3 regions of the Aeromonas sp. CU5 genome follow, and region 1 is predicted to be linked to each of the others. Evidence: predicted binding sites of a transcription regulator. Region 1 holds the regulator's gene; each other region holds the start of a gene.

Evidence for each region. Region 1 encodes sigma-54, which starts transcription at its own class of promoters, with help from an activator protein. Its sites were predicted from a motif close to TGGCACNGTTTTNGCTT; they were not measured.
Region 2: a site for sigma-54 is predicted at 4,587-4,603, ahead of CK911_RS21520 (flagellin). Genes of this name have one in related genera too.
Region 3: a site for sigma-54 is predicted at 4,018-4,034, ahead of CK911_RS04445 (flagellin). Genes of this name have one in related genera too.

Annotation. Positions count from the first base shown of each region.
Region 1 is NZ_CP023817.1:4,161,265-4,169,505, forward strand. Features, by position in the region: gene mlaF (phospholipid ABC transporter ATP-binding protein MlaF) at 1-476, opposite strand, end outside; gene CK911_RS18825 (KpsF/GutQ family sugar-phosphate isomerase) at 684-1,679, shown strand; gene kdsC (3-deoxy-manno-octulosonate-8-phosphatase KdsC) at 1,679-2,233, shown strand; gene lptC (LPS export ABC transporter periplasmic protein LptC) at 2,230-2,790, shown strand; gene lptA (lipopolysaccharide transport periplasmic protein LptA) at 2,777-3,304, shown strand; gene lptB (LPS export ABC transporter ATP-binding protein) at 3,308-4,033, shown strand; gene CK911_RS18850 (RNA polymerase factor sigma-54) at 4,099-5,538, shown strand; gene hpf (ribosome hibernation promoting factor) at 5,560-5,847, shown strand; gene ptsN (PTS IIA-like nitrogen regulatory protein PtsN) at 5,850-6,296, shown strand; gene rapZ (RNase adapter RapZ) at 6,343-7,209, shown strand; gene npr (PTS phosphocarrier protein NPr) at 7,230-7,502, shown strand; partial or broken gene CK911_RS18875 (KDGP aldolase) at 7,810-8,241, opposite strand.
Region 2 is NZ_CP023817.1:3,355,781-3,364,021, forward strand. Features, by position in the region: gene CK911_RS14960 (LafX) at 1-59, opposite strand, end outside; gene lafC (lateral flagellar export chaperone LafC) at 179-571, opposite strand; gene lafB (lateral flagellar capping protein LafB) at 593-1,909, opposite strand; gene CK911_RS21515 (flagellin) at 2,033-3,097, opposite strand; gene CK911_RS21520 (flagellin) at 3,270-4,400, opposite strand; gene CK911_RS14990 (hypothetical protein) at 4,647-5,654, opposite strand; gene lfgL (lateral flagellar hook-associated protein LfgL) at 5,669-6,586, opposite strand; gene lfgK (lateral flagellar hook-associated protein LfgK) at 6,598-7,917, opposite strand; gene CK911_RS15005 (rod-binding protein) at 7,917-8,241, opposite strand, start outside.
Region 3 is NZ_CP023817.1:976,371-984,611, forward strand. Features, by position in the region: gene CK911_RS04425 (hypothetical protein) at 34-999, opposite strand; gene thiI (tRNA uracil 4-sulfurtransferase ThiI) at 1,177-2,625, shown strand; gene CK911_RS04435 (hypothetical protein) at 2,700-3,092, opposite strand; gene CK911_RS04440 (trimeric intracellular cation channel family protein) at 3,193-3,825, opposite strand; gene CK911_RS04445 (flagellin) at 4,209-5,129, shown strand; gene CK911_RS04450 (flagellin) at 5,710-6,627, shown strand; gene CK911_RS04455 (flagellar protein FlaG) at 6,666-7,088, shown strand; gene fliD (flagellar filament capping protein FliD) at 7,113-8,241, shown strand, end outside.

The DNA of each region.
Region 1 (8,241 bases):
GCTCGGGCCAGTGCCGCCCGGCGCGCCATGCCGCCGGAGAGCTCGGACGGCATCAATTGTGCCGCGCCGCGCAAGCCCACCGCTTGCAGCTTCATCATGACGATGGTGTGGATCAGCTCCTCCGGCAGGCCGGAGTGCTCCCGCAGCGGGAAGGCCACATTGTCGTAGACCGTCATGCCGGTAAACAGGGCGCCACTCTGGAACAGCATGCTCATCCGTTTGCGCACCTCGTAGAGACGGCTGCGGGAGAGGGTGGGGATATCTTCCCCATCGAACAGTATGTGACCGGACTCCGGTTTGATTTGGCCACCGATTAAGCGCAGTAAGGTGGTTTTGCCGATACCGCTCGGGCCCATAACGGCGGTGACCTTGCCACGGGGAATGGTCAGGCTGATCCCGTCGTACAGCAGCCGATTGCCGTGGCTGAAACTCAGGTCGGAGATGGTGATCAGATCATTGTTCAAACAATTGTCCATCCGGTGTAAATGAGGTGCGAATTTTATGGGGTAGTCTAGGTGTAAGCAACAGCAAGGAACAACTATTGAACAGGTTGCCAGCCTATTTGCACGACAGTTTTCTGTAACAAAGTGCGTCATTCATCGTGGGGTTCACCATCCGATTCGCTTATCCGGGCAGACTTTTTTATAATCCCGCAGCTAATTTCGGCCCGGAGCTGTGTCTTTATGTCTGTAAAGCCTGAGAAAGTGTCTGAACTGTTCGATTTTCGTCGCAGTGCCCGCGCGGTGCTGGACATTGAAAAACAAGCGATAGATGGACTCTATCAGTACCTGAACGATACCTTCGACAGGGCCTGCGAGATGGTGTTGCGCTGCGGCGGCAAGATAGTGGTCACCGGCATGGGCAAGTCGGGCCATATCGGCAGCAAAATTGCTGCAACCCTCGCCAGCACTGGCACGCCAGCCTTTTTCCTCCATCCGGGGGAAGCGAGTCACGGTGACCTGGGGATGGTATCCAGTGGCGATCTCATCATCGCCATCTCCAACTCCGGCGAGAGCGACGAGATCCTGGCCCTGCTGCCGGTGCTCAAACGCCGCGGCATTCCGCTGATCTGCATGACCGGCAATCCGGCCTCCACCATGGCCAAAGAGGCTAACGTGCACCTGTGCATCAAGGTGGATAAAGAGGCCTGCCCATTGGGGCTGGCGCCCACCTCCAGTACCACGGCGACGCTTGTGATGGGCGATGCACTGGCGGTGGCCCTGCTGGAAGCGCGCGGCTTTACTGCCGATGATTTTGCCCTTTCTCACCCAGGTGGGTCGCTCGGCAAGCGCTTGCTGCTGCGGGTCGGTGACTTGATGCATCGTGGTGAGCTGTTGCCCCGGGTTGGCATCGATGCCACCATCAGCGAGGCACTGCTGGAAGTGAGCCGCAAAGGTCTGGGGATGACGGCGATCATCAATGTCGATGGCGTGTTGGCGGGGTTGTTTACCGATGGTGACCTGCGCCGCATTCTCGACCAGCAGATCGATATCCATCACACCCCCATCAGCCGTGTGATGACCACCAACTGTGTTACCGTAGGGCCAGAGATGATGGCGGCTGAAGCCGTCAAACTGATGGAAACCCGCAAGATTAACGGATTGCTGGTGGTGGATGAAGAGAAGCGCCCGCTCGGTGCCTTCAACATGCACGACCTGCTGAAAGCCGGAGTAATTTGATGCAAAACGTACCGACCCTCTATGGTCCGGTGACGCGCAGCCAGTACGACAAGGCGGCGCAAATCCGCCTGCTGGTGTGCGATGTGGATGGGGTGCTCTCCAACGGCCTCATCTACATGGGAAACAACGGCGAAGAGCTGAAAACCTTCTGCACCCGCGATGGTGCGGGCATGCGGGCGTTGCTCAATGCCGGGATCGAGATCGCCATCATTACCGGGCGCAACTCTCGTATTGTCAGCGATCGGATGAAAAGCCTGGGTGTGGCTCACGTGGTGCAGGGAGCTGATAAAAAGCTGCCTCACTTCGAAGCGCTGCTGGCCAAGCTGGGGCTTAGCCCGGAACAGGCTGCCTATATGGGAGATGACACCATAGATCTGCCGGTGATGGCCGCCTGTGGCCTTGGCATCGCGGTGGCGGATGCTCATCCGCTGGTGCTGAGCCGTGCTGATATGGTGACTCGCCTTGGCGGTGGCATGGGCGCGGTGCGCGAGGTGTGCGACCTGATCCTGCAAGCGCAGGGGTTGGCCGATGACCTGCCCGAGGCATCGGTATGAGCAGACAGACCTTGTTGTTTGCCTTATTGCTGCTGGTGGCGCTGGTCGCCTGGCAGTTGGGCAAGGTGGAGCTGGTGCCGGAGAGCGCCGTCAAAATCGAAAATTATCAGCCGGATTTTGTCGCCAGGAATCTGGTGACCACCCGTTTTGACGTGAATGGTAAACGTACCGAGCGATTGGAGTCTGACTACGCAGAGTATTACCAGCTGCTCGAGCAGGCGACCTTCGACCAGCCGGTGGTCTATATGTATGACGAGCAGGGGAGTGCCGAGTGGAAGATCACTGCCGAAACCGGCGTGCTCAACACCGGTGACAACGTGATCCTGCGGGATAAGGTGCATCTGGATGGGCTACTGCCAACTAGCTTCATCTCCACGCTCGATACGCCCTATCTGGAGCTGGATCTGGTGACGCAGGATGTGCGCAGCAACCGGGAAGTAAATATTCTGGGTCGGGATTTCCAGACCCAAGGGGTTGGCCTCAAGGGCCATCTGGACCGCAAATATTTTGAGTTACTGGATCAAGGTCATGCCATCTATTTCAATGAAAAACGCTAATCTGGCTCTCGCAGCCCTGTTGTTGTGTGGTGCTGTGACTGCCAAAGAGTCCGACTTTGCCGAGAAGGTCTATGTCGATGCCGTCAAACAGGTGGCCGAGATGCAGGATAATCGCATCACCTTTGAACAGAATGTCATCATCACTCAGGGCACCATCAAGATCCATGCCGACAAGGTGGTGGTGACCCGTTCCGGTGAGAAAGGGGCCGAGGTGATGACTGCCTACGGCAAGCCAGCGACCTTCTTCCAGATCATGGATAACGGCAAGCCGGTCAATGCTCATGGCAATAGCATTCGTTACGAGCTGAAAAACCGGCTGGTCACTATTACCGGCAACGGTCAGCTCAAGCAGGAAGATAGTCTGGTCACTGGCGACCTGATCCGTTATGACATCGACAAACAAAAAATGACTGCCGAGAGCAAGAACCCGACCCAGCGAGTGAGGACCGAGTTCCTGCCGGATCAGGTAGAGAACTTCGACAAACCCGCCGACCAGAAGAAGCAGGGAAAATAAGCCATGGCAGTGTTAAAAGCAGTTGGGCTGCAAAAAAGCTACAAACGTCGCATGGTGGTCAGCGACGTTAGCCTGGAAGTGGGCACCGGCCAGATTGTCGGCCTGCTGGGCCCCAATGGGGCGGGCAAGACCACCTCCTTCTACATGATCGTGGGACTGGTGCAGCGGGATGCCGGTATCATCACTATCGACGATCAGGATATCAGCCTGCAGCCGATGCATGTGCGGGCTCGCAATGGCATCGGCTATCTGCCGCAGGAGGCCTCTATTTTCCGCCGCCTGTCGGTGTTCGACAACCTGATGGGGGTGATGCAGACCCGCAAGGGGTTGAGCCGCGAGGAGCGTGAGGACAAGGTTCAGCAACTGCTGGAAGAGTTTAACATCACCCACATTCGCGACAACCTGGGTCAGAGCCTCTCTGGCGGTGAGCGCCGTCGTGTCGAGATCGCCCGCGCGCTGGCGGCAGAACCGCGTTTTATTCTGCTGGATGAACCCTTTGCCGGGGTTGACCCGATTTCTGTGATAGACATCAAGAAGATCATTCAGCATCTGAAAGATAGAGGCCTTGGCGTCTTGATTACCGACCACAACGTCAGAGAGACTCTGGACGTATGTGAGAAGGCCTATATCGTCAGCCACGGCAAGATGATTGCCGAAGGTGCACCGGCAGACATCCTCGCCGATGAACAGGTCAAGCGCGTCTATTTGGGCGATCAATTCAGTCTATAGTAAGGGGGCATGCCTTCATTCTCTTTGACGAATGCCTCGCTGAACATAAGGATATCCCGACGTAGATGAAGCCGACATTACAGTTGCGTCTCGGTCAGTCCCTGACCATGACGCCGCAATTACAACAAGCGATTCGTCTGCTCCAGCTCTCCACTTTGGAACTTCAGCAGGAAATTCAGCAAGCGCTCGAGAACAACCCCCTGCTGGAGCAGGAAGAGAGTGAAGTACAAGAGACCAGCCCGGAAGAGCCTGTTGACGCCAGCCAGCTGGATTCCAGCGATGCCATGGCGCAGGAGCAGATGCCGGACGAGTTGCCGGTAGATACCACTTGGGATGAAGTCTACTCTGCCGGGACCGCCCAGAGCGCTGGCCCTATCCACGATGGGGAAGATAGCGTTTATCAGGGCGAGACTACCGAAAACCTGCAGGATTATCTGTTGTGGCAAATGCGGCTCACCCCGTTCAGCGATGTGGATGCTGCCATCGCCCTCGCTATCATCGATGCTATCGACGAGTCCGGCTATTTGACCGTTGAGCTGGAGGATATCTTGCAAGCGGTCAGTAGCGATGCGCTGGAGGTCGAGCTTGATGAGGTCGAAGCTGTGCTCAAGCGGGTGCAGCATTTCGATCCGGTCGGCATCGCTGCCCGTTCGGTGCAGGAGTGTTTGTTGATCCAGCTGGGGCAGTATGACCCGCAGACTCCCTGGCTCAACGAGGCCAAGGAGGTGCTCCTCGAACATATGGATCTGCTCGGTAATCGTGACTACCGAACCCTGGCGCGCAAGACCAAACTCAAAGAGAGCGACCTCAAGTCGGTGCTGGATCTGATCCAGCTGCTGGAGCCGCGCCCCGGCAATGGCATCATCCAGAGTGACTCCCAGTATGTGATCCCCGATGTCTCTGTGGTCAAGAAGGGTAGCAAGTGGGTCGTTGAGCTAAATCCTGATTCTTCCCCGCGTATCCGGGTCAACGAGACCTATGCTGCCATGGCCCGCAATGCGCGCAGTGGCACGGATACCCAATTTATTCGCTCCCATCTGCAAGAAGCCAAATGGTTCATCAAGAGCCTCGAGAGTCGCAATGATACCCTGCTGAAAGTAGCCTGTTGTATTGTCGAGCAACAACAGGGCTTTTTCGAGTATGGTGAAGAGGCGATGAAGCCGATGGTGCTCAACGACATCGCCGAAGCGGTGGAGATGCATGAATCGACCATTTCCCGGGTGACAACCCAGAAATACATGCATACCCCAAGGGGCATATTTGAACTGAAGTTTTTTTTCTCCAGCCATGTGAACACCGAAGGAGGAGGAGAGTGCTCATCGACCGCAATTCGCGCGCTCATCAAGAAGCTGGTCACGGCAGAGAATCCTGCCAAGCCGTTAAGTGATAGCAAGATCGCGGATTTGCTGGCCGAACAGGGTATTATGGTGGCGAGACGCACGATCGCTAAGTATCGCGAATCCTTGTTTATCGCACCTTCCAATCAGCGTAAACGCCTGGTTTAGGCAAAACAAAAGGATGATGTTATGCAAATTAACCTGACCGGACACCATGTCGAGATCACCGAAGCTCTGCGTGAATACGTGAGTAACAAATTTGCCAAACTCGAGCGTCACTTTGACCACATTAATAACGTTCATGTGGTGCTTAGTGTGGAAAAACTGAACCAGATAGCGGAAGCTAAATTGCATGTCAGTGGCGGCGAAGTGTTTGCTACCTCTGAGCATGCTGATATGTATGCTGCGATAGACACCTTGCTCGACAAGCTGGACAGGCAGATCATCAAGCACAAAGATAAGTTAAATAAAAAATAACTATGCAACTTGAACACATATTGAGTCGGGACTGCACCAAAAGTGCAGTCCCTTGTACCAGCAAGAAACGCGCCCTCGAAATCATCAGCGAGTTGGCCGCCGAACGCCTTGGCACCTCCCGTCAGGCGCTGTTCGAATGCTTGTTGGCCCGCGAAAAAATGGGCAGTACCGGGATCGGTGCCGGTATTGCGATTCCCCACGGTCGTATTGATGATGCATTCCCGCCAACCGCGATTCTGATGACCTTTGCTGATCCCATCCCTTTTGATGCCATCGACAACCAACCGGTAGACCTGTTGTTTGCCTTGCTGGTGCCTGAAAGCGAGTGCAAGCAGCATCTCAAGACCCTTTCTCTGATGGCCTCCAAGCTGGGTGACAAGGCGGTCTGTCGCCAGCTGCGTCAGGCAACCAGCGATGAAGAGCTCTATCAGATCATGACCTCGGCCTGATACTCAGGCTTGGAATGACCCACCTGTTTTGGCGTGAGGGAACAAGATGCAGTTAATCGTGGTAAGTGGACGTTCGGGCTCCGGTAAAACGGTAGCCCTGCGTGTGCTGGAAGATCTGGGTTACTACTGTGTGGATAACCTGCCGGTTAACTTGCTGCCCCAGCTGATTGTCTCGGTCGAAAGCCAGTATGACAAGCTGGCGGTCAGCATCGACGTGCGCAACCTGCCAAGCGATCCGGATAAGCTGGAAAACCTGTTGGCGCAGGTGCGCAATGAAGGGCGAGTCACGTTCTCCAGCTTCTTCTTTGATGCCGACAATGGCACCTTGCTCAAGCGTTATGGCGAGAGCCGCCGCTTGCACCCCTTGTCGCGTAACAAGTTGTCGCTGGATGAGGCGATCCGTGAAGAGACCAATTTGCTGGCGCCCATCTCCTCGACAGCGGATCTGCGCATCGATACCACCACCCTCAGCATTCATGACCTGAGCGAGCTCATCAAGACCCGGGTGCTCGGCAAGAAAGAGAACGAGCTGGTGCTGGTGTTCGAGTCGTTTGGTTTCAAGTACGGCATTCCCAAGGACGCGGATTTCGTGTTCGATGCCCGTTTTTTGCCCAATCCGCACTGGGTCCCCGAGCTCAAGCCGTTTACCGGCAAGGATGAGCCGGTCGCCAACTACCTCTCGGCGCAGGCCGACGTGATGCTGTTCACCCAGCAGATCGAGCATATGCTGGTGACCTGGTTGCCCCATCTGGAGCGTAACAATCGCAGCTATCTCACAGTCGGTATCGGCTGTACCGGTGGTCAGCACCGCTCGGTCTTTATCGCAGAACGGCTGGCCAGCGCCTTCCGTTTGCTCGGCAAGAACGTGCAGATCCGGCACCGCACACTCGACAAGAGTGCGCCCCAATCCTGATGGACCAATAGGACGACCCGATGACTGTTTCCGCCTCGGTTGAAGTGAAAAACAAGCTGGGCATTCACGCCAGACCAGCCATGATGCTGTTCGAGCTGGTGCAGGGTTTCGATGCCCACGTCCTGCTGCGCAATGAAGATGGTGTCGAAGCCGATGCTGACAGCATCATCGGCCTGCTGATGCTGGATTCTGCCCAGGGGCGACAGGTGGAAGTACAAGTTGAGGGCCCCGAAGAGGAGGAAGCCCTGGCTGCGGTGGTGGAGTTGTTTACCTCCGGCTTTAACGAGGAGTAATCACTTCCCGTTCCATATTATGAGCCAGTACGAGCCAGCGCTTTGAAGCTGGCAAAGTCCCGACAAGCCAGCAGGTTTTTGCTGGCTTTTTCGTTCATGAAGGCCAGAAACAGGTCGTAGAGACCCATAGCTTCTTCGTAGTCGGCCTTGCTGATGGATGTAGCAGAGCAGATGTTCGACCAGTTGTTCGCTCGCCGCCGCCATGGCCGGGCTCAACCCCGGACTGTCTGCAATCAGACGTGCCTAGGTCTGGATGGCGAGGCCAGCGATCTCGTCATCTGCTGGCTGCATATCAGCTTTCCCCTACTTAGTCAGACAACCGCTGCTTTACCATATCCAGCAGGGTACGCACATCGTTGGTTCGGGTTTGGCCGCTTTCGCTGTCGATAATGGAGCTATAGACGTGGGGGAGCACCTTCTGAACCCCTGCACCCAGTGCGATCAGCACTATCTCCTCGAAGCTTTCCAGAGTGGGATCCAGCCAGAAACCGTGGCGCGCACTGGCCTCGGCCATCGCCTGATACTCGTCGCGACAGGCAAGCCCGCCCATGGGGAATAACTTGACCGAGCTGCCGCCCATGTCCTTGAGCGGGGCGATGGCGGAATCGATAGGAACAATGCCGTCCGGCTGCTGGGTGCTGAGGGGGCGGGTCACCATACCCGGCGTGCTGGTGGGGGAGATCAGCCCATTCACCAGCGTTTGTGAGTGGCCGAGCAACGCCCGACAGGCGCCGACTCC
Region 2 (8,241 bases), 810 kb from region 1:
AGCTGACGCTGGCGAGTCTGCACATCCGCTTCACGCAAAGCGGGATCAATAACTGACATGGCAAGCCCCCAAAAGATGAACTAGCCCACAAGCAAAGAGTGGGCCAGATCTATATTTATTAAATTTCAAGGTCTTGATGGAGGGTAATAGCTCTGGAGAAGGAAGCGGAACTTCCGTATTAACGAGGGTGGTGCGCCATGGCTTCCCAACCCTCTTTCAGCTCTTGCAGAATTTTACGCACCTCAGCAAACCCTTCGATATTGTTGGAGACGCTGATTTCAAATAACTTCTGGCCACAGTAGTCGTAGAGGCGATGCAAGTTAACCGCCAGATCGCCGCCTTTGTCCATGTCCAGAGCACTGTCCAGCCCACCCAGGATCTGCATGCACTTGTTGATGGCCAATCCCTTACGCTCAAACTGCTTTGCCAGAATATGCCCTTCCGCACGAGCCATCTCATCCAGCAGGCCATCCATCAGCATCAATACAAGCTGGTATGGATCAGCACTGGCAGCCTTTGCTTCAGTGGCGGCAAATCGATAGGCATCATAGCCATCTTCGGATTCAAACATGGGTCACTCGCTGTTGATGGTTCAAGATTTAGACATCTGGGCCAAGGAATTGCTAAACGATTCCATGGTCTGTGTCATCTGATTCATAGTATTGAATTGATTGAGATAACGCTTGTAAACAGACTCCATGCGTTTATCCAATGCCTCCATTTTACCATCAAGTCGCTTTTGATTGGCTTCCAGCGTGCTCTTGTGGGTGGCCATCACACCATTAGTCTTGGAGAAAGGATCAAGCACCTTGCTCATCCGCTTGAGCAAACCGTTATCCCCCATCAGAGCCTTACCCAACAGCTCAGGCTCTTTCTCGATGGACTTCTTGAAATCCGTCTCGCTGAAGACCAGCTTGCCTGACTTTTCAGTCTTGATACCAAGCTGGCTCAGGGTCATCCCTGCTGGCAGGTTTCGCACCCCATTGGCAAGCGTTCCTTTCAGGCTACGAACCGTCGTATCTGACGCCAGCACCCCTTTTTTCTTGGGGTCGGTGGATGTTTCCTTATTCAGCAGCTCCAGCAGTTCGTTGTAGCTATCAACAAACTTTTTCAGGGAGCCCGTCACTGCTTCGTTGTCATAACCCACTGTCACCTGCATCGGGCCATCCGTTGCCTTTTGCACCTTGGTGAGATCCAGCGTTAGCCCTTCCACCACGTTTTCAATCTTGTTGGTCGGCGACTTGATCTCCAGCGCATTAGTACCCACCCCCATCTTGATGATGGAGTCCTGACCTGGGGTAATCACCTTTCCGGCGAGAAAAGCCTTGCCGAAATCTGACGCCGGGTCGCCATCATAGACAGGGGTAAACACCTTGGCAGCCCCGCTATCTTTACTGGTCAGCACCAGGTTAACCTTGCCATCCGTGCGGATCAGGCTGGCCTTAACCCCCGGATTATCCGTCGCGTCATTGATGGCAGAAACCAGGCTCTGAGCTGTCGACCCCGCAGGCAAGGTAGCCAAATCGATAGCGAACGCCTTGCCATCTACGGTAAACGACACTTTTCCGGTGGTTGGCAATGGTGCTTTTTCATCCGCTAGTTGCACCCCGAACTGATGCGACTGGGCCAACTGATTGACCTGAAAATTGTACTGGCCCGGCGTTGCCTTGCCATTGCTGGTCACCGTCATGATGCCTTCCTGAGAAAGGCTGGCTTTCTGTGCTTGCAGTGACGCAGGCTTGTTTAAATCCTTCAGCAGGGTTTGGAAACTGGATAGCTTTGAGTCGATAGAAGCCAGTGAACTTTGCTGCGCTTTGACCGTGGCCATCTGCCCTTTCAGCAACTTGTCCATATTTTTGCGTTCATTGGCCACCATTTGCATCGCAATAGAGGCGGGATCGACCTGCATATATCAGCTCCTAAAAAAAATACTGCAACACCTGCATGTTGGAAAAACCAGCTCTCGCCTTTCCAACCGGCAGGCTAACGATAAAACAGGCTGCCACCTGTCGCGGTGGCAGCCCATCATCTATTAACGCAACAGCCCGGTGACCATGCCGGTCATTTCATTGGACTTGGTCAGTACAGACATGCCCGCCTGCATCAACATCTGGTTCTTGGTCATGTTGGTGCTTTCGGTAGCGAAGTCGGCATCCATGATGCGACCCTTGGCGATATCGGTGTTCTCTTTCATGTTGGAAAGGTTGTTTACGGTGTGCTCCAGGCGGTTAATATTGGCACCCAAGGAGGAGCGGACGCTGGTGATATCCTGCATAAACGCTTCCATCTTGCCCATCGCAACCTGAGCAGACTTCTGATCGGTCAGACCGTTTTCCAAAATGCCCGCATCAAGGCCAGTACCAGCATCAATCGCATCTTTGGTTACTGCTTTCAGACCAGTGTCATATGCTGTTTGTGCAGCCACAAGGTCAGCAGCTTTAGTTGCATCACCGGGAGCACCTGCTGCTGCAACTTTCGCGTCTTTCAACGTTTTAGCTGCACCAGCAGAGTCATCTTTGTAGGTTTTGATCGCATCCAGTTTGGTTTTATCTGCAGCGCTCACAGGGGCACCGCCCACCACTTTCTTCAGCGCATCGCCGATATCCAGATTAAGGCGCTCGGTGTCGGAGCCACCAATCTGGAAGGTCACTTCACCCTTGGCAAATTTACCGCCGGTCTTGTCCAGCAGGTTTTCGCCACCGAAGGTGGTGTTGCCAGCGATGTTCTTCAGCTCTTTGGTCAGCTCGCCAAATTCGGCGTTCATGGCGGAGATATCTTTGTCGCTGCTGGTACCGTTGGCGGCCTGGGTAGCCAGATCCTTCATACGCTGAACGATATTGGTCATCTCGTCCATGGCGCCTTCGGCAGTCTGCATCATGGAGATGGCATCCTGGGCGTTGCGCATGCCCACTTTCTGGCTGTTGGACTGGGATTGCAGACGGGTAGCAATCTGCAGACCGGCGGCATCGTCAGCGGCAGAGTTGATGCGCAGACCGGTACCCAAACGCTGCATGGCGGTGCTGGCCAACTTGTTGGTGGAGGTCAGCTGGTTTTGGGTGACCATGTTGGCGAAGTTGGTGTGAATAGACAGACTCATTTTCGTTTCCTCGAAATAGATGCTGCCACTGGCAGCTTTTAACGTGACCCCACAAGAGAGCGACCAAGCGCGAAAAAATATTAAATACGCGCGCTATTTGGCGCTGGCTGAACGAGCAGATCACGGTTGTAAAAAAGGCCATCGTTGCGATGGCCTTTTCCGGGGGGGGGGATTAGCGCAACAGCCCGGTGACCATGCCGGTCATTTCGTTGGACTTGGTCAGTACAGACATGCCCGCCTGCATCAACATCTGGTTCTTGGTCATGTTGGTGCTTTCGGTAGCGAAGTCGGCATCCATGATGCGGCCCTTGGCGATATCGGTGTTCTCTTTCATATTGGAGAGGTTGTTAACGGTGTGCTCCAGGCGGTTGATATTGGCACCCAGAGAGGAGCGGACGCTGGTGATATCCTGCATAAACTCTTCCATCTTGCCCATCGCAACCTGAGCACTTTCTTGATCGGTAATGCCATTGGCCAAAACCTGGGAATCCAAACCGCTACCGACTTTGGCGGCAGCTTTAGTCAAAGGTTTAAGGCCATCATCGAAGGCTTTTTGGAGAGGATCTACTGCATTCTGCGCAGTAACGATTGCATCTTTTTCCGCTTGGGTCGCACTACCAGCCAAAGCTTTTTCTTTATCATCAACAATCTTCTGCTTATCAGCAACAGTCTGCTTGGCATCAGCCAGCTTCTTAGCTGCGGAACCGGCTGTAGCATCAGTTTTGTAATCATCCACTGCTTTAACAAGAGCTTGGTCTGCAGCAGATAGTGTTGTACCACCAACAACTTTCTTCAGCGCATCACCAATATCTAGACCAAGGCGCTCGGTGTCGGAACCGCCGATCTGGAAGGTCACCTCACCCTTGGCAAATTTGCCACCGGTCTTGTCCAGCAGATTTTCGCCACCGAAGGTAGTATTACCAGCGATGTTCTGCAGCTCTTTGGTCAGCTCGCCAAATTCAGCGTTCATGGCGGCGATATCTTTGTCGCTGCTGGTGCCGTTGGCGGCCTGGGTGGCCAGATCCTTCATGCGCTGAACGATATTGGTCATCTCGTCCATGGCGCCTTCCGCAGTCTGCATCATGGAGATGGCATCCTGGGCGTTACGCATACCGACTTTCTGGCTGTTGGACTGGGATTGCAGACGGGTGGCAATCTGCAGACCGGCTGCATCGTCAGCGGCAGAGTTGATGCGCAGACCAGTACCCAGACGCTGCATGGCAGTGCTGGCCATTTTGTTGGTAGAGGTCAGTTGGTTTTGGGTCACCATGTTGGCGAAGTTGGTGTGAATTGACAGACTCATTTTCGTTTCCTCGAAATGGATGCTGCCGCTGGCAGCGCTTGGGTAGACCCCCCTAGAAAACGACCATAGCCACGTGAAAATTAAATCTTTTTTCTGTTGCTGATGGTTATTTCTGCACTGTCACTCACCCAGCAAACAATTCGCCTCACTCCCACCCAGACGCACCGCCCACTGACCAGATTACCAATAAAAAAACCGCGCGAGACAAGTCGGGCGGTTTCCTAGTATCGAACACTCTAAACGTGATCAGGTCAATAAGGCGACCACTCCCTGACGGGTGACGTTGGCCTGTGCAAGCAAACCAGACATGGTTCCCATATACCCCCCTTGCGACAACCGTGCAGAGAGCGAAGATTGCAGTTGTGCCAACTCATCTTGCTGCAAGCTCTGGCTACGCGCCTTGACCTTGTCCAGCTGCAACACCATCTTCTGGCGAAACTGCTTCAGTTCGCGCACCGAGTGTTCGATCTCCCCCAGCACGCGTTTCAGTCGCTGTTGTTCCTGACGGATCTCACCCTTGGTGATCCCCTCGGCCATGCGGGTTAGCTGTCCGGATTTGGGCTTGAATTGCACCGGGATCGGGTTGCCGGCGGGGATACGGATCCCTTCACCACGAACCAGTACGGGCTCTTCCAGTTTACGGCGATGGGGGTCAGCGACGGACAACTCCAGCTTGCCCAGTTCATTTAACCTCGCCTGGATATGTTCTTTGCGCAGCACCTGATCGAGTCTGGCAACGACTTCTCCATCCCGGGCACCAGCCGGAAGTGTCACTTCCACTGCACTGTTGCTCTGGGGAAAGGAGAAAACCAGCCGTTCGGTGCTATTTTTGGCACTGAGCAGGTCCAGATGTTCGGCTGTGAACTGGGTGCGCATCTCCTGGGATGACGCAAGGAGTCTGGGCTTGAGCTCGGAGGTTAAGGGGCCTCTTGGTTGAGTCACCTTCTCTTCCAGCATTTTCAAGCGATTAGCCACATCATTGGTAGCCAGCTCTCGCTGGCCCAATTGCCGCTCCAGCCGCTTCAGTTCGCCCCAGACCTGATTAAGCGCCTGCTCCCCTGCCTGAGCATGAGCAATGCGCTGCTGGGCAGCACCGACCAGTGCCCATCTATCCATCCGGATGATATTGGGGTGGCGTTCGCCTTGTTTTTTGGCAACCTGGGGATGAGCCTGCGAGGTCTGCCGGCCTTGCAACTTGGGCTTTGCCTGCGGCTCTGCAACGCTTCCAAGACGGGTTTGCTGGACCTGCATCATGACTCCTTCGCTCGTTACGGCATGTAGTTGAACAAGCTCAGGCCATTAACCTTGGCAAAAGCTTGTTGCTGCACCTGTAATGCCATCAGGACGTGGGCCTGTCGGGTCGCCGCCTCGGCATAATCCAGCGACTCTATCTGGTTACTGACTTCCTTGCTATAGACACCTTTCTCGGCATGACTCTCATCAATCTGATCGAGCAGATTGATCCGGGCGCCAATAGTGCTCACCGCCTGACTGATATTATCTTGCAGCGCCTGACTGCGACCGAGCATAGCCCGGGCTTGATCGGCAGCATCAGGTGCCGCGGCATTAATTGCCGTCACCATGCTATCGAGTCGCTTGAAAAAATCGTCCGGCTGCAGAAACAGCTTATCGGCAGTCTGGTTCAAGCCAATTGTTACGCCTTTGGCAATGCCGACTTCCCGAATCAGAGCATCACCCTTGTACGTGTAACTACCGAAATCAGCCGCCGCCGGGTCCGTCACCTTGACAAGCGCCGTCTGATCCACCTTGCTACCGCTAAACAGGCTGGAGCCGCTTTCGTTACGCGCATTGGCCAAATCCAGCAGACCATCCTTGATAATGACAACTTCGCTGGCGACCGCCTTGCGATCAACATCCGACAGGGAGCCAGTAGCCGCCGTCTGGGTCAACTCACGCAACCGCATCAACATGTTGGTCATGGTATCGAGCTGCAACTCCCCTTGGGAGAGCTGGCTCTTGGCATTGGCAATATTCTTCTGATACTGCGCCATCGCAGCTTGCTCTTTCTGCAACCCCAATAGCTGCACACTAGCCACAGGATCATCTGATGGCTGAAGAATGCGTTTTTGAGTCGAAATCTGGCGATCCAGCCGGGCATAATCCCCGAAACCATGTTGCAAATTGTCGAGCATGCTGAGCTGGATTTGATTGGTACTTATCCGCATGGTTATTACTCTCAGAACATGTTCAGAATGGAGTTGAAGAGCTGCTCGGAGGTACTGATCACCTTGGCGTTTGCCTGATACGCCTTGGTATACGCCATGATCTTCACCCCTTCCTCATCAGTGTTTACACCGCTAACACTACTCAGCTTGGCCGCCATCTGTTTTTCCATATTAGCATCGGCCTGCATGGTCGCCTTGGCCTGACCACTCTGTACCGCCATCTTGCCCAGCAACGCACTGAATGCGTTGTACTGGCTATCTTTGATGGTCAGCAGATCCTGCAAGTTGCGGTTGTCCCCCTTGCCACCCCCTGCCTGGGCAAAGGCAAGATCGCTACCGGAAAAACCAGCGGCAACTCGCAGCGAACCAGAGGGGTTAAGAGGGTCGTAAGAGAACAGCGGCTTGCCCGCCGCACCATTCAGATCAAGTCCGGTCGCTTGCTTGGCATTGAAGTCATCAGCCAGCTTTTTGGCTATCTGATCCAGCTCACTGCGTAACGGACGCAGCACGGTAGCGCGATAATCCATTACGCCAGCCAATGAACCACCGTGCAATTTGGGCACTTCAAACGTCTGGCCACCAAATGCGAGGCTGAGTTTATCGCCAGCAAGAGTCAGGGTGCTGCTGCTGCTACCCAGAACCAACGGCTGTCCTTGCGGCAGGCTGAGGGCAAAAGAGCCATCGCTTTGACGATTTACCCTCACCTCCATATAGGTTGAAAGCTCGCGCACAACCTGTTCGCGACTGTCTTCCAGCGCCGCGGTATTGACCGCTTTGGCAGTCTGATCGCCAATTTGTACGTTCAGCTCAGCAAGCTGTGTCAAGTAGCTGTTAACTTGGGAAACAGTGCTGTTCAGCTGATCATCGATCTGCTTCTCCTGGGTCACCATGCTCTCGTCAAGCTGGGTAAACCGGTTGGCGAGCGCCCCAGCCGAGCTGACGATCTGGCTGCGTTGTGCCGGAGTTTCCGGGCTATCTAGCGCCGCGCTGAGTGAGGCAAAAAAGCTGTCTAGCCCTTTCGCAATATTCATGGACTCACTGCCCAGCAATTGCTCGGTAGTATTGATGTATTGATGAAAAGCATAGGAAGAACCGGTGGCCGAACGGCTACGCCAATGCTGGGTAACAAGATAGTCATCCGTTACCCTGCGCACCCCTGTCACCTCGACACCAGCACCATTATCCAATCGCCCGAAACCGGACAGACTGCCCATCATGGCTTCCTGGCGGCTATACCCGATGGTATTGACGTTCGCGATATTCTGGGCGGTCAGGTTCAATGCAATCTGGGCTGCATTTAATCCGCTGGCGCCGATATTGAGCAGTGACATCAGTCAACCTTCTTCATTTTTGCCGAGTTGAGAGGCTGGCTGAATGCAGCCAGGGTCTGCTGTTCTGAAGCGACCGCCACGTCCGGATTCTTTAATGAAGGGGCCAGCTGGTTGACCATCTGCTCCCGCAGTCCGATACCGCCCCGCTTGACCATGCTCATCGCCAGTTGGCTGTCATACATGTCGCGATAAAGGGATTGCCCCTTGATGATCTTGTCATCTTCATCCTGCAGAGCATCGGTAGCCGATCGCATATGCTTGAGCACGGTTTGCAGAAAGCTGACTTCAAACTGACCAGCTGCCGCATCCAGTGCCGCACGCTGA
Region 3 (8,241 bases), 1.4 Mb from region 1:
GGCAGATGCCAACCCCTTTTTAATTCCGCCGATTCAGCCCGGTTGGCGCAGATGGCCGAGCCGGGTGAAGAAATGCTGGCTCTTACGCTGGTGAAAGTGGCTCTTCTTGATGGGATGGAAGATGAGATTGCTGTCGGGATGACTTGCCTTTAACTGATGGATCATCGCCATGGCGGGCAGGCTGGTGCTGACCAGCGTGGTGAGCGGCATGCTGAGGGTCTCGGGCCCCAGCAGTTGATTGAGACCTTGCTGGGCTTGCTCGAAGCGGGTCAGAACCGCCGGGTCGGCATAGCCGCTACCCAGCATGGCGAGCAGATGGTCGAGGGCCTGATGAAATTCGGCCAGTTGCTGGCGAAAGCCGCTGCGCCCGCGCAGGGCAATCAGCGCTGCAAACGGAATGTCGGCCAAGTGAGTGGGCACTTGCAACGGGATCTCGAGGTGGAAGCAATCCTGACCACCCCGGTTGTGGTAGCGGGATTCCAGCAGGTGAAGCAGGCGGTCGAGATAGTCGTGATCGGTAATGAGCGCCCCGTCATTGGCGAGTGCCCACTCACGGGCGAGGCGCATGGAGAGCAGGTTGGCAAAGCGCCGCGCCATTTTGATCCCCCCCTCATCCCGGGTCGCAAAGCCGTGGGTCAGGCAAAAACCGTGCAGTCGCTCCAGTCCGGCCTGAGCCGGGCAGAAGCAGTCATGGTTGGCACGCTGGCGCCAGCGATCAATCAGCTCCTTGTTGCCAAACACCTTGTGGCGCACGAAATCGGGGGCAACAAGGCCACTGATCTGGTTCTCTAGCTGAGGGGTGATGGCTGCGAAGAAGGCGGGATCCGGACGTTCGGCCAGCAGATCGGTCTGATCTTCAAGCGTGCCCAACAAGGCGGTGAGGCCACTTTTTTCACTGACGGTGAAGACGAAGGCGAGTCGCTCCAGATAGAGCAGGGCAAATTTGAGCCAACGCTCGTCGCGTACCTCCATGCCGGGGTAGTAGATATAGGTCTTCATCGGATCAGTCTGTTGTCAAAAATCTGGCGAGGCGCAGGCTCGGGAATATACGCAAGATTGCGGGCGGGCGGCAAACATTGCATGGCGTAATGTGAGCAAGCGCTCATTCAGTAGCCGCTTGCCACAAAGTTCTGATATAATCCGCGCCCTTAAATCAAGGCCACCCGAGTCAAAACCATGAAGTTCATTATCAAGCTGTTCCCGGAAATCACCATCAAGAGCAAATCAGTTCGCCAGCGCTTCACCAAGATGTTGCAGGGCAACATTCGCAACGTGTTGCGTCGCTTCGACGAGGATGCCCGCGTACGGATGGATTGGGACAAGCTGGTAGTGAGCTCCCGCAACGATCAGTTCCACGCCCAGTATCTCGAGACCCTAGCCTGTATCCCTGGCATTCAGTACTTCCTCGAAGTGAAACTGAGCAACTTTACCGACCTGCACGACATCTTCGAACAGACCCGCGCCGTCTGGGGCGATCGCCTGAAAGGCAAGACCTTCTGCGTCCGTGCCCGCCGTGTCGGCAAACACGACTTTAGCTCGCTGGAGCTGGAGCGTTATGTGGGCGGTGGCCTCAACCAGCATTGTGAAACCGCTGGGGTGCGCCTGAAAAAGCCGGACATCCAGGTCAATCTGGAAGTGGAAAATGACGAGCTCTACATCATCAGTGCGGTGCACCACGGCATGGGCGGTTTCCCTATGGCCACTCAGGAAGATGTACTGAGCTTGCTCTCCGGTGGTTTCGACTCCGGTGTCGCCTCCTACCAGTTCATCAAACGCGGCTGCCGGGTGCACTACTGCTTCTTCAATCTGGGTGGTGCTGCCCACGAGATCGGGGTCAAGCAGGTCGCCTATTACCTGTGGAACAAGTTTGGCGCCTCCCACAAGGTGCGTTTCACCGCCATCGACTTTGAACCTGTGGTGGCCGAGATCCTCGAAAAAGTGGATAACGGTCAGATGGGCGTAGTGCTCAAGCGAATGATGATGCGTGCCGCAGGTCAGGTTGCCGACTACTTCCAGATCCCGGCACTGGTGACCGGCGAGTGCGTGGGTCAGGTCTCCAGCCAGACGCTGACCAACCTCAACGTCATCGATCGGGTGATCGACAAGGTGATCCTGCGCCCGCTCATCACTTGGGACAAGCCGGATATCATCAGCGAAGCGCGCCGCATCGGCACTCTGGAGTTTGCCGAGACCATGCCGGAGTATTGCGGCGTCATCTCCAAGAAGCCGACCGTGAAAGCCGAGCTCTCCCGCATTGAAGCAGAAGAGGCCAACTTCGACTTCGCCATTCTGGACAAGGTGGTCTCCGAGGCCCGTTACCTCGATATCCGCCGTATCGGTGAAGAGACAGCCGCGGAAGTGCAAGAGGTCGAAACCACTCAAGTGCTGGGCGCTGACGAGGTGATCCTGGATATCCGCTCTGCCGACGAACACGACGAGAAGCCGCTGGTGGTGGAAGGTCGTGAAGTGCTGCACCTCCCCTTCTTCAAGCTGGCCACCGCCTTTGGCGATCTGCCCAAAGAGATGACCTATCTGCTCTATTGCGATCGCGGCGTGATGAGCAAGCTGCAGGCGCTCTATCTGAAAGAGAAGGGCTTTGACAACGTCAAGGTGTACCGCCCGTAAGCGTGCTTTCACCTCCAATAAAAAATCCGGCCACTGTGCCGGATTTTTTTATTTCACAGAGTCAGCCATGACCATCAGGGGCAGGGGACCGGGGTGAAGGAGTCTTGCCCCTGGCAACGCCAGCCCATTTCCGCCTCCCGCATCTGCCACAGGTTGTCGTTGCGATAGAGGGTCAGGATGTAGATCATGTCGCTCTTGCTGCCATTGAGGGCGACCGAGAGCACCAGATCATTGTCCAGCTGCTGGGCGTGGATGCGACTGGGTATGTCGCCATGGCCAACGAATCGTAGTGCTACCTCACGGTAGTCATTGACCCAGTGCTGCTGTTGATGGCTGGCCTGACGTATCTGCTGGTTGAACTGCTGCACCGGCGCCGAGGCCAGGCGTCCAAATACCGCTTGTGCTTCGGCGTGGGCTACTGTCACGTTCGCCAGGATAAGAGTGGTAAGCATACCGATTTTGCGCATGAGAAGTTCCGGCTAACAACGACTGTTTCTATGACAACAGAAAAGCCGATTTGGTTCAACGCAAGGCCCACAGCGACATGATGGCGCTGTGGGCCTGCTCTCAATTGCGTTGCAGCGAGAAGGTTGGCAGCGACAGGTGCCAGTAGATAGCGGCAACCCGCAGGCCAAACACGGCTGTCATGCAGATGAGCATGGCGGTTACCCTGTCCATATTCGCCTCCAGCGCCAGGGTATAGAGAATGCCGCCAAGGATACAGGCGGTGGCATAGATCTCTTTTTGCAGCACCATGGGCACTTCTCGCGCCAGCACATCGCGGATCATGCCGCCGGCTACCCCGGTCATGGTGCCCATGATCACGGCAATCAGCCCCGGGGTGCCGAAGTTGAGGGCCTTCTGGGCGCCAATCACGGTAAAGAGGGCCAGTCCGAAGGCATCTGCTACTGGCAGCACATACCAGGGCATCCTGCGGGGCAGTTTGACCATCCACATACCGATCAGCGCCGTCGCGATGACGACCCAGATATAGAGCGGATCGCGTACCCAGAACACGGGGGTTGCCCCCAGGATCATGTCACGGATAGTGCCGCCGCCGATGGCGGTGACCGCCGCCAAAACCATGACGCCAAACCCGTCCATTCTGAGCCGGCCAGCCACCAATACCCCTGAAAACGCGAATACCGCAGTACCAAACATGTCGCTGATGTAAACAATCTGCTCAACCAGTGTCTGCATGGAGAACAACTCACGCCAAATTGTTGATGGGGCCGCGATTTTAGGGGCTGGCGAGCCCAATCGCCAACTGTGCTCGACAAAATTGAGAGTCGGCCGTGATTTTTTCTCGCTGCCCGAACCGGGAGAGTCTCGTGTGTGCCCGCTTGCCCCCGCCGTTGGCGGGGTTCAGGACGTTGCTGCTATCGCGTGTTTTGGCCCGTTTTTTTCCTTAAGTTTCCCCCTGACCCGCCGATATATAAGGTAAGCGGCGTTAATGCGATGAAGCGTTGAAAAAAATGCTAAAGACATCCAAAAACGAGCCGTTAAATAAGACGCATCGGGCACAGAAAATAATAAAGCCTGAGCAAATAGAAGAGTAATTTTAATAGCTTAGGAGAATAGTCATGGCCATGTATATCAACACTAACGTTTCGTCACTCAACGCTCAGCGTAATATGACAAACTCGACCAAATCATTGGATACTTCGTATACTCGCTTGGCATCTGGCCTGCGCATCAACAGCGCCAAGGATGACGCCGCAGGTCTGCAAATATCCAACCGTCTGACCTCCCAGATCAATGGTCTGGACCAAGGTAACCGTAACGCTAACGATGGCATCTCCCTGGCCCAGACTGCCGAAGGGGCCATGGATGAAGTGACCGGTATGTTGCAGCGCATGCGCACACTGGCACAACAATCAGCAAACGGCTCCAACTCTACCAAGGATCGAGAAGCCTTGCAAAAAGAGGTGGATCAACTCGGTGCCGAGATCAACCGTGTTTCCAGTGCGACGACGTTTGCGGGTACCAAACTGTTGGATGGGACCTTCGGTGGCAGCTTTCAAGTCGGTGCGGATGCGTATCAGACTATCGGTTTCAGTCTGTCTCAGACCGATGGCTTCAGTATCTCTGGCATTGCTGTAGCTGCGGGAACCTCGATTAGTGCCATCACCGGTCCAGCGGGGAGTATAGTGACAACGGTTGCAGTATCCCTTATTTTCACTGGTGGCGGCTCTGGCGGTATCAAGATTGGTACCCAGAGTGATGCCCAAAGTGTTATGGCTGCAGCGGATGCTATGTTGGGAGTCGTCGATGGCAAGCGTGCCGAGCTGGGCGCAGTGCAGAATCGGTTGGATTCGACCATTCGCAACCAGGCCAATATCTCGGAGAACGTATCAGCGGCTCGCTCTCGTATTCGTGATGCGGACTTTGCCACCGAGACCGCCAATATGACCAAGCAGAACATTCTGCAGCAGGCTGCATCTAGCGTTCTGTCGCAAGCCAACCAGCGCCCGCAGGCCGCACTCCAACTGTTGCAGGGCTAACAAAAGAAAACAGGGCGGTTGTTCAGGCCGCCCTGGTCAAGAGATGGAACAAAGGGGTGTTCGGGTTAGCACTCTGTTCTATCGGGAGAGAATACATTCTCTACTAGTGATGCCAAGGGTTGTCCAGATGTTCAGTTCTGTCACCCTTGGTCATATTCTCCTGAGCATATGCTCAACTTTAGGCCGGTTTACCGGCCTCTTTTTATTGTGTCGTCAAATTGACGTCACTCCTTCTTGATTCAGCACAAAACGTGCCAAGACTATCTTGCCCTGCGAATACACCACCATGCCGACCGAGCATAATGTGGTGCCTCTTTTGAACGTTGTCATTTGCCGCTTGCCGGATAAAAATTGCCGCTTTCGGCAAGGATTTTCCTAAAGTTTGTCGTCCTGCGGCCGTTAAATAAATTGAAGCAATCGAGGGGTGTTCGGAATCCAACGTTTGCACTACTGCGGGTGGCCTGTTCGTTCAAACAGACACCCGCCAGAAGAGACAGGCATGTTCAACCTGCTCTTCTAACGGTGGGACGTCGCTTTGGCGGCGCAACCCGCAGTCGCATGTTCTTCGGGAGAATAAATTATGGCCATGTTTATCAATACCAACGTTTCATCATTGAACGCCCAGCGTAACTTGATGAATACCGGCAAGTCCTTGGATACCTCATATACCCGCTTGGCATCTGGCCTGCGTATCAACAGCGCCAAGGATGATGCCGCAGGTCTGCAGATTTCCAACCGTTTGACCTCTCAGGTTAACGGGCTGGATCAAGGTAACCGTAATGCCAACGATGGCATTTCACTGGCGCAAACAGCAGAAGGGGCGATGGATGAAGTGACTGGCATGTTGCAGCGCATGCGTACTTTGGCTCAGCAATCATCTAATGGCTCAAACTCTACCAAGGATCGTGAGGCCCTGCAAAAGGAAGTGGATCAGTTGGGGTCTGAGATTAACCGGATCTCCAAAGACACCACTTTTGCGGGTACCAAACTGTTGGATGGGACCTTCGGTGGCAGCTTTCAAGTCGGTGCGGATGCGTATCAGACTATCGGTTTCAGTCTGTCTCAGACCGATGGCTTCAGTATCTCTGGCATTGCTGTAGCTGCGGGAACCTCGATTAGTGCCATCACCGGTCCAGCGGGGAGTATAGTGACAACGGTTGCAGTATCCCTTATTTTCACTGGTGGCGGCTCTGGCGGTATCAAGATTGGTACCCAGAGTGATGCCCAAAGTGTTATGGCTGCAGCGGATGCTATGTTGGGAGTCGTCGATGGCAAGCGTGCCGAGCTGGGCGCAGTGCAGAATCGGTTGGATTCGACCATTCGCAACCAGGCCAATATCTCGGAGAACGTATCAGCGGCTCGCTCTCGTATTCGTGATGCGGACTTTGCCACCGAGACCGCCAATATGACCAAGCAGAACATTCTGCAGCAGGCAGCGTCGAGTGTCCTGGCGCAAGCTAATCAGCGGCCGCAGTCGGCACTATCTCTGCTTGGGTAACAATGGGTAGTCTGGCTGATTGAGATGGGAGAAGTAAGATGACAACTGAACTCAGTAATCTGTCATCTGCCAATGGCGCTTCCTTACAGCTAAGTGACAAGAGCGGCCAAGTGGCCGCTCAACTGCTTCCTGGCTCAGTGGAGGATCCTGGTATTGCACTGCGGAAGAATCAAGATTCAAAAAATGTTGATCCCCCGCGGGGACAGAACCAAGCAGATTTTGAAAAACAGGTACAAAGTTTGCAAGAATATAGCCAACTACAAGGGTGGACGGTTAATTTCAGTTTGGAGCAAGACTTGGGCCAGGTAGTGATCAAGGTAATGGATTCTGATACCAGATCGGTTATACGCCAAATCCCGAGTGAAGAGCTGCTCGCAATTCACAAACGGATCCAAGCTCTGCACCATGGAGAGGCTGGGGCCAATCCCAAACTAGGTCTGTTGCTTGATCGTGAGATATAAATCGAGAAATGAGGAGAAGATAACATGGCAATTACCTCTGCTGGTGCAGGTTCTGGACTCGATCTCGAGAGTGTGATTGCGGCCAGTGTTGCTGCTAAAAAGGCGCAGCTACAACAACCGATCATCAAAAAACAAAATAGCACTCAAATAGCTCTCTCTGGCATTGGTCAACTCAAGTCATCCCTCACTACCTTTACTGATATTCTCGATACATTGAGTAAACCAGGTGCTTTCAACAAACGGACTGTCAACATTACCCAAGATAAAGATAACCCGGTGATGACAGTAGAAAGCAAAAGTGGTGGCTCAAATGGCCAGTACAATATTACTGTCAATAAATTGGCGACGACTAGTCGCCAAGAGGGCATCTTTGACAGCTCAACGACGTCGCTTATAACTCAAGATGGTCAACTGACTTTCAAAGCGGGTGCGAAAGAGTTCAAAGTTGATGTCAAAGTGGGGGATACCCTGCAAGATATTCGCAAGAGTATTAACAGTAATAGTGATAATTTTGGATTAAGTGCAAATATCGTTAACACCGCAGATGGTAAGGCAAAGCTAATTATTGACTCTGGTATATCAGGGGATGGTAAAGACTTGAGTATTACCGGCAATACGTCTGAGCTCGGTATGTTCTCAATTGGAGAACCTGGTAGCGTAATGAATCAGACTCAGTCGGCGAGTGGTGCTGAAATTCTGGTTGATGGTAATATTCTCAAAAGTGATACCAACGTTTTCAATGATTCAATCCAAGATCTTAAACTTACCGTGCTACGAGTATCTGATAAAGATACTAATGGTGACCTCAAATCCAACAAAGTAGATATTACGACAGATAAATCATCCATTCAGGATATGGTTAAGCAATTTGTGGATGGATATAACGCACTTCAAGATAAGATGGGTGCACTTGGAAAGCGTAACAGCATTGTTGGTGGTGTCAGACAGGATGATGGCGGTGCTCTTGCTGGCGATGCAAGTACGAGAACAATTAACAGTTTCATGGCAAACACGATCACTGGTAAGACTGGCTCAAGTACAACTTATTCAAGTATCTTCGAAGTTGGTATAAAGATGGACAATAAGGGCAAGCTATCTCTAGATAAAGAGAAGTTTGGCCAAGCTGTTGATAAAAACTTCGATCAAGTTGTTG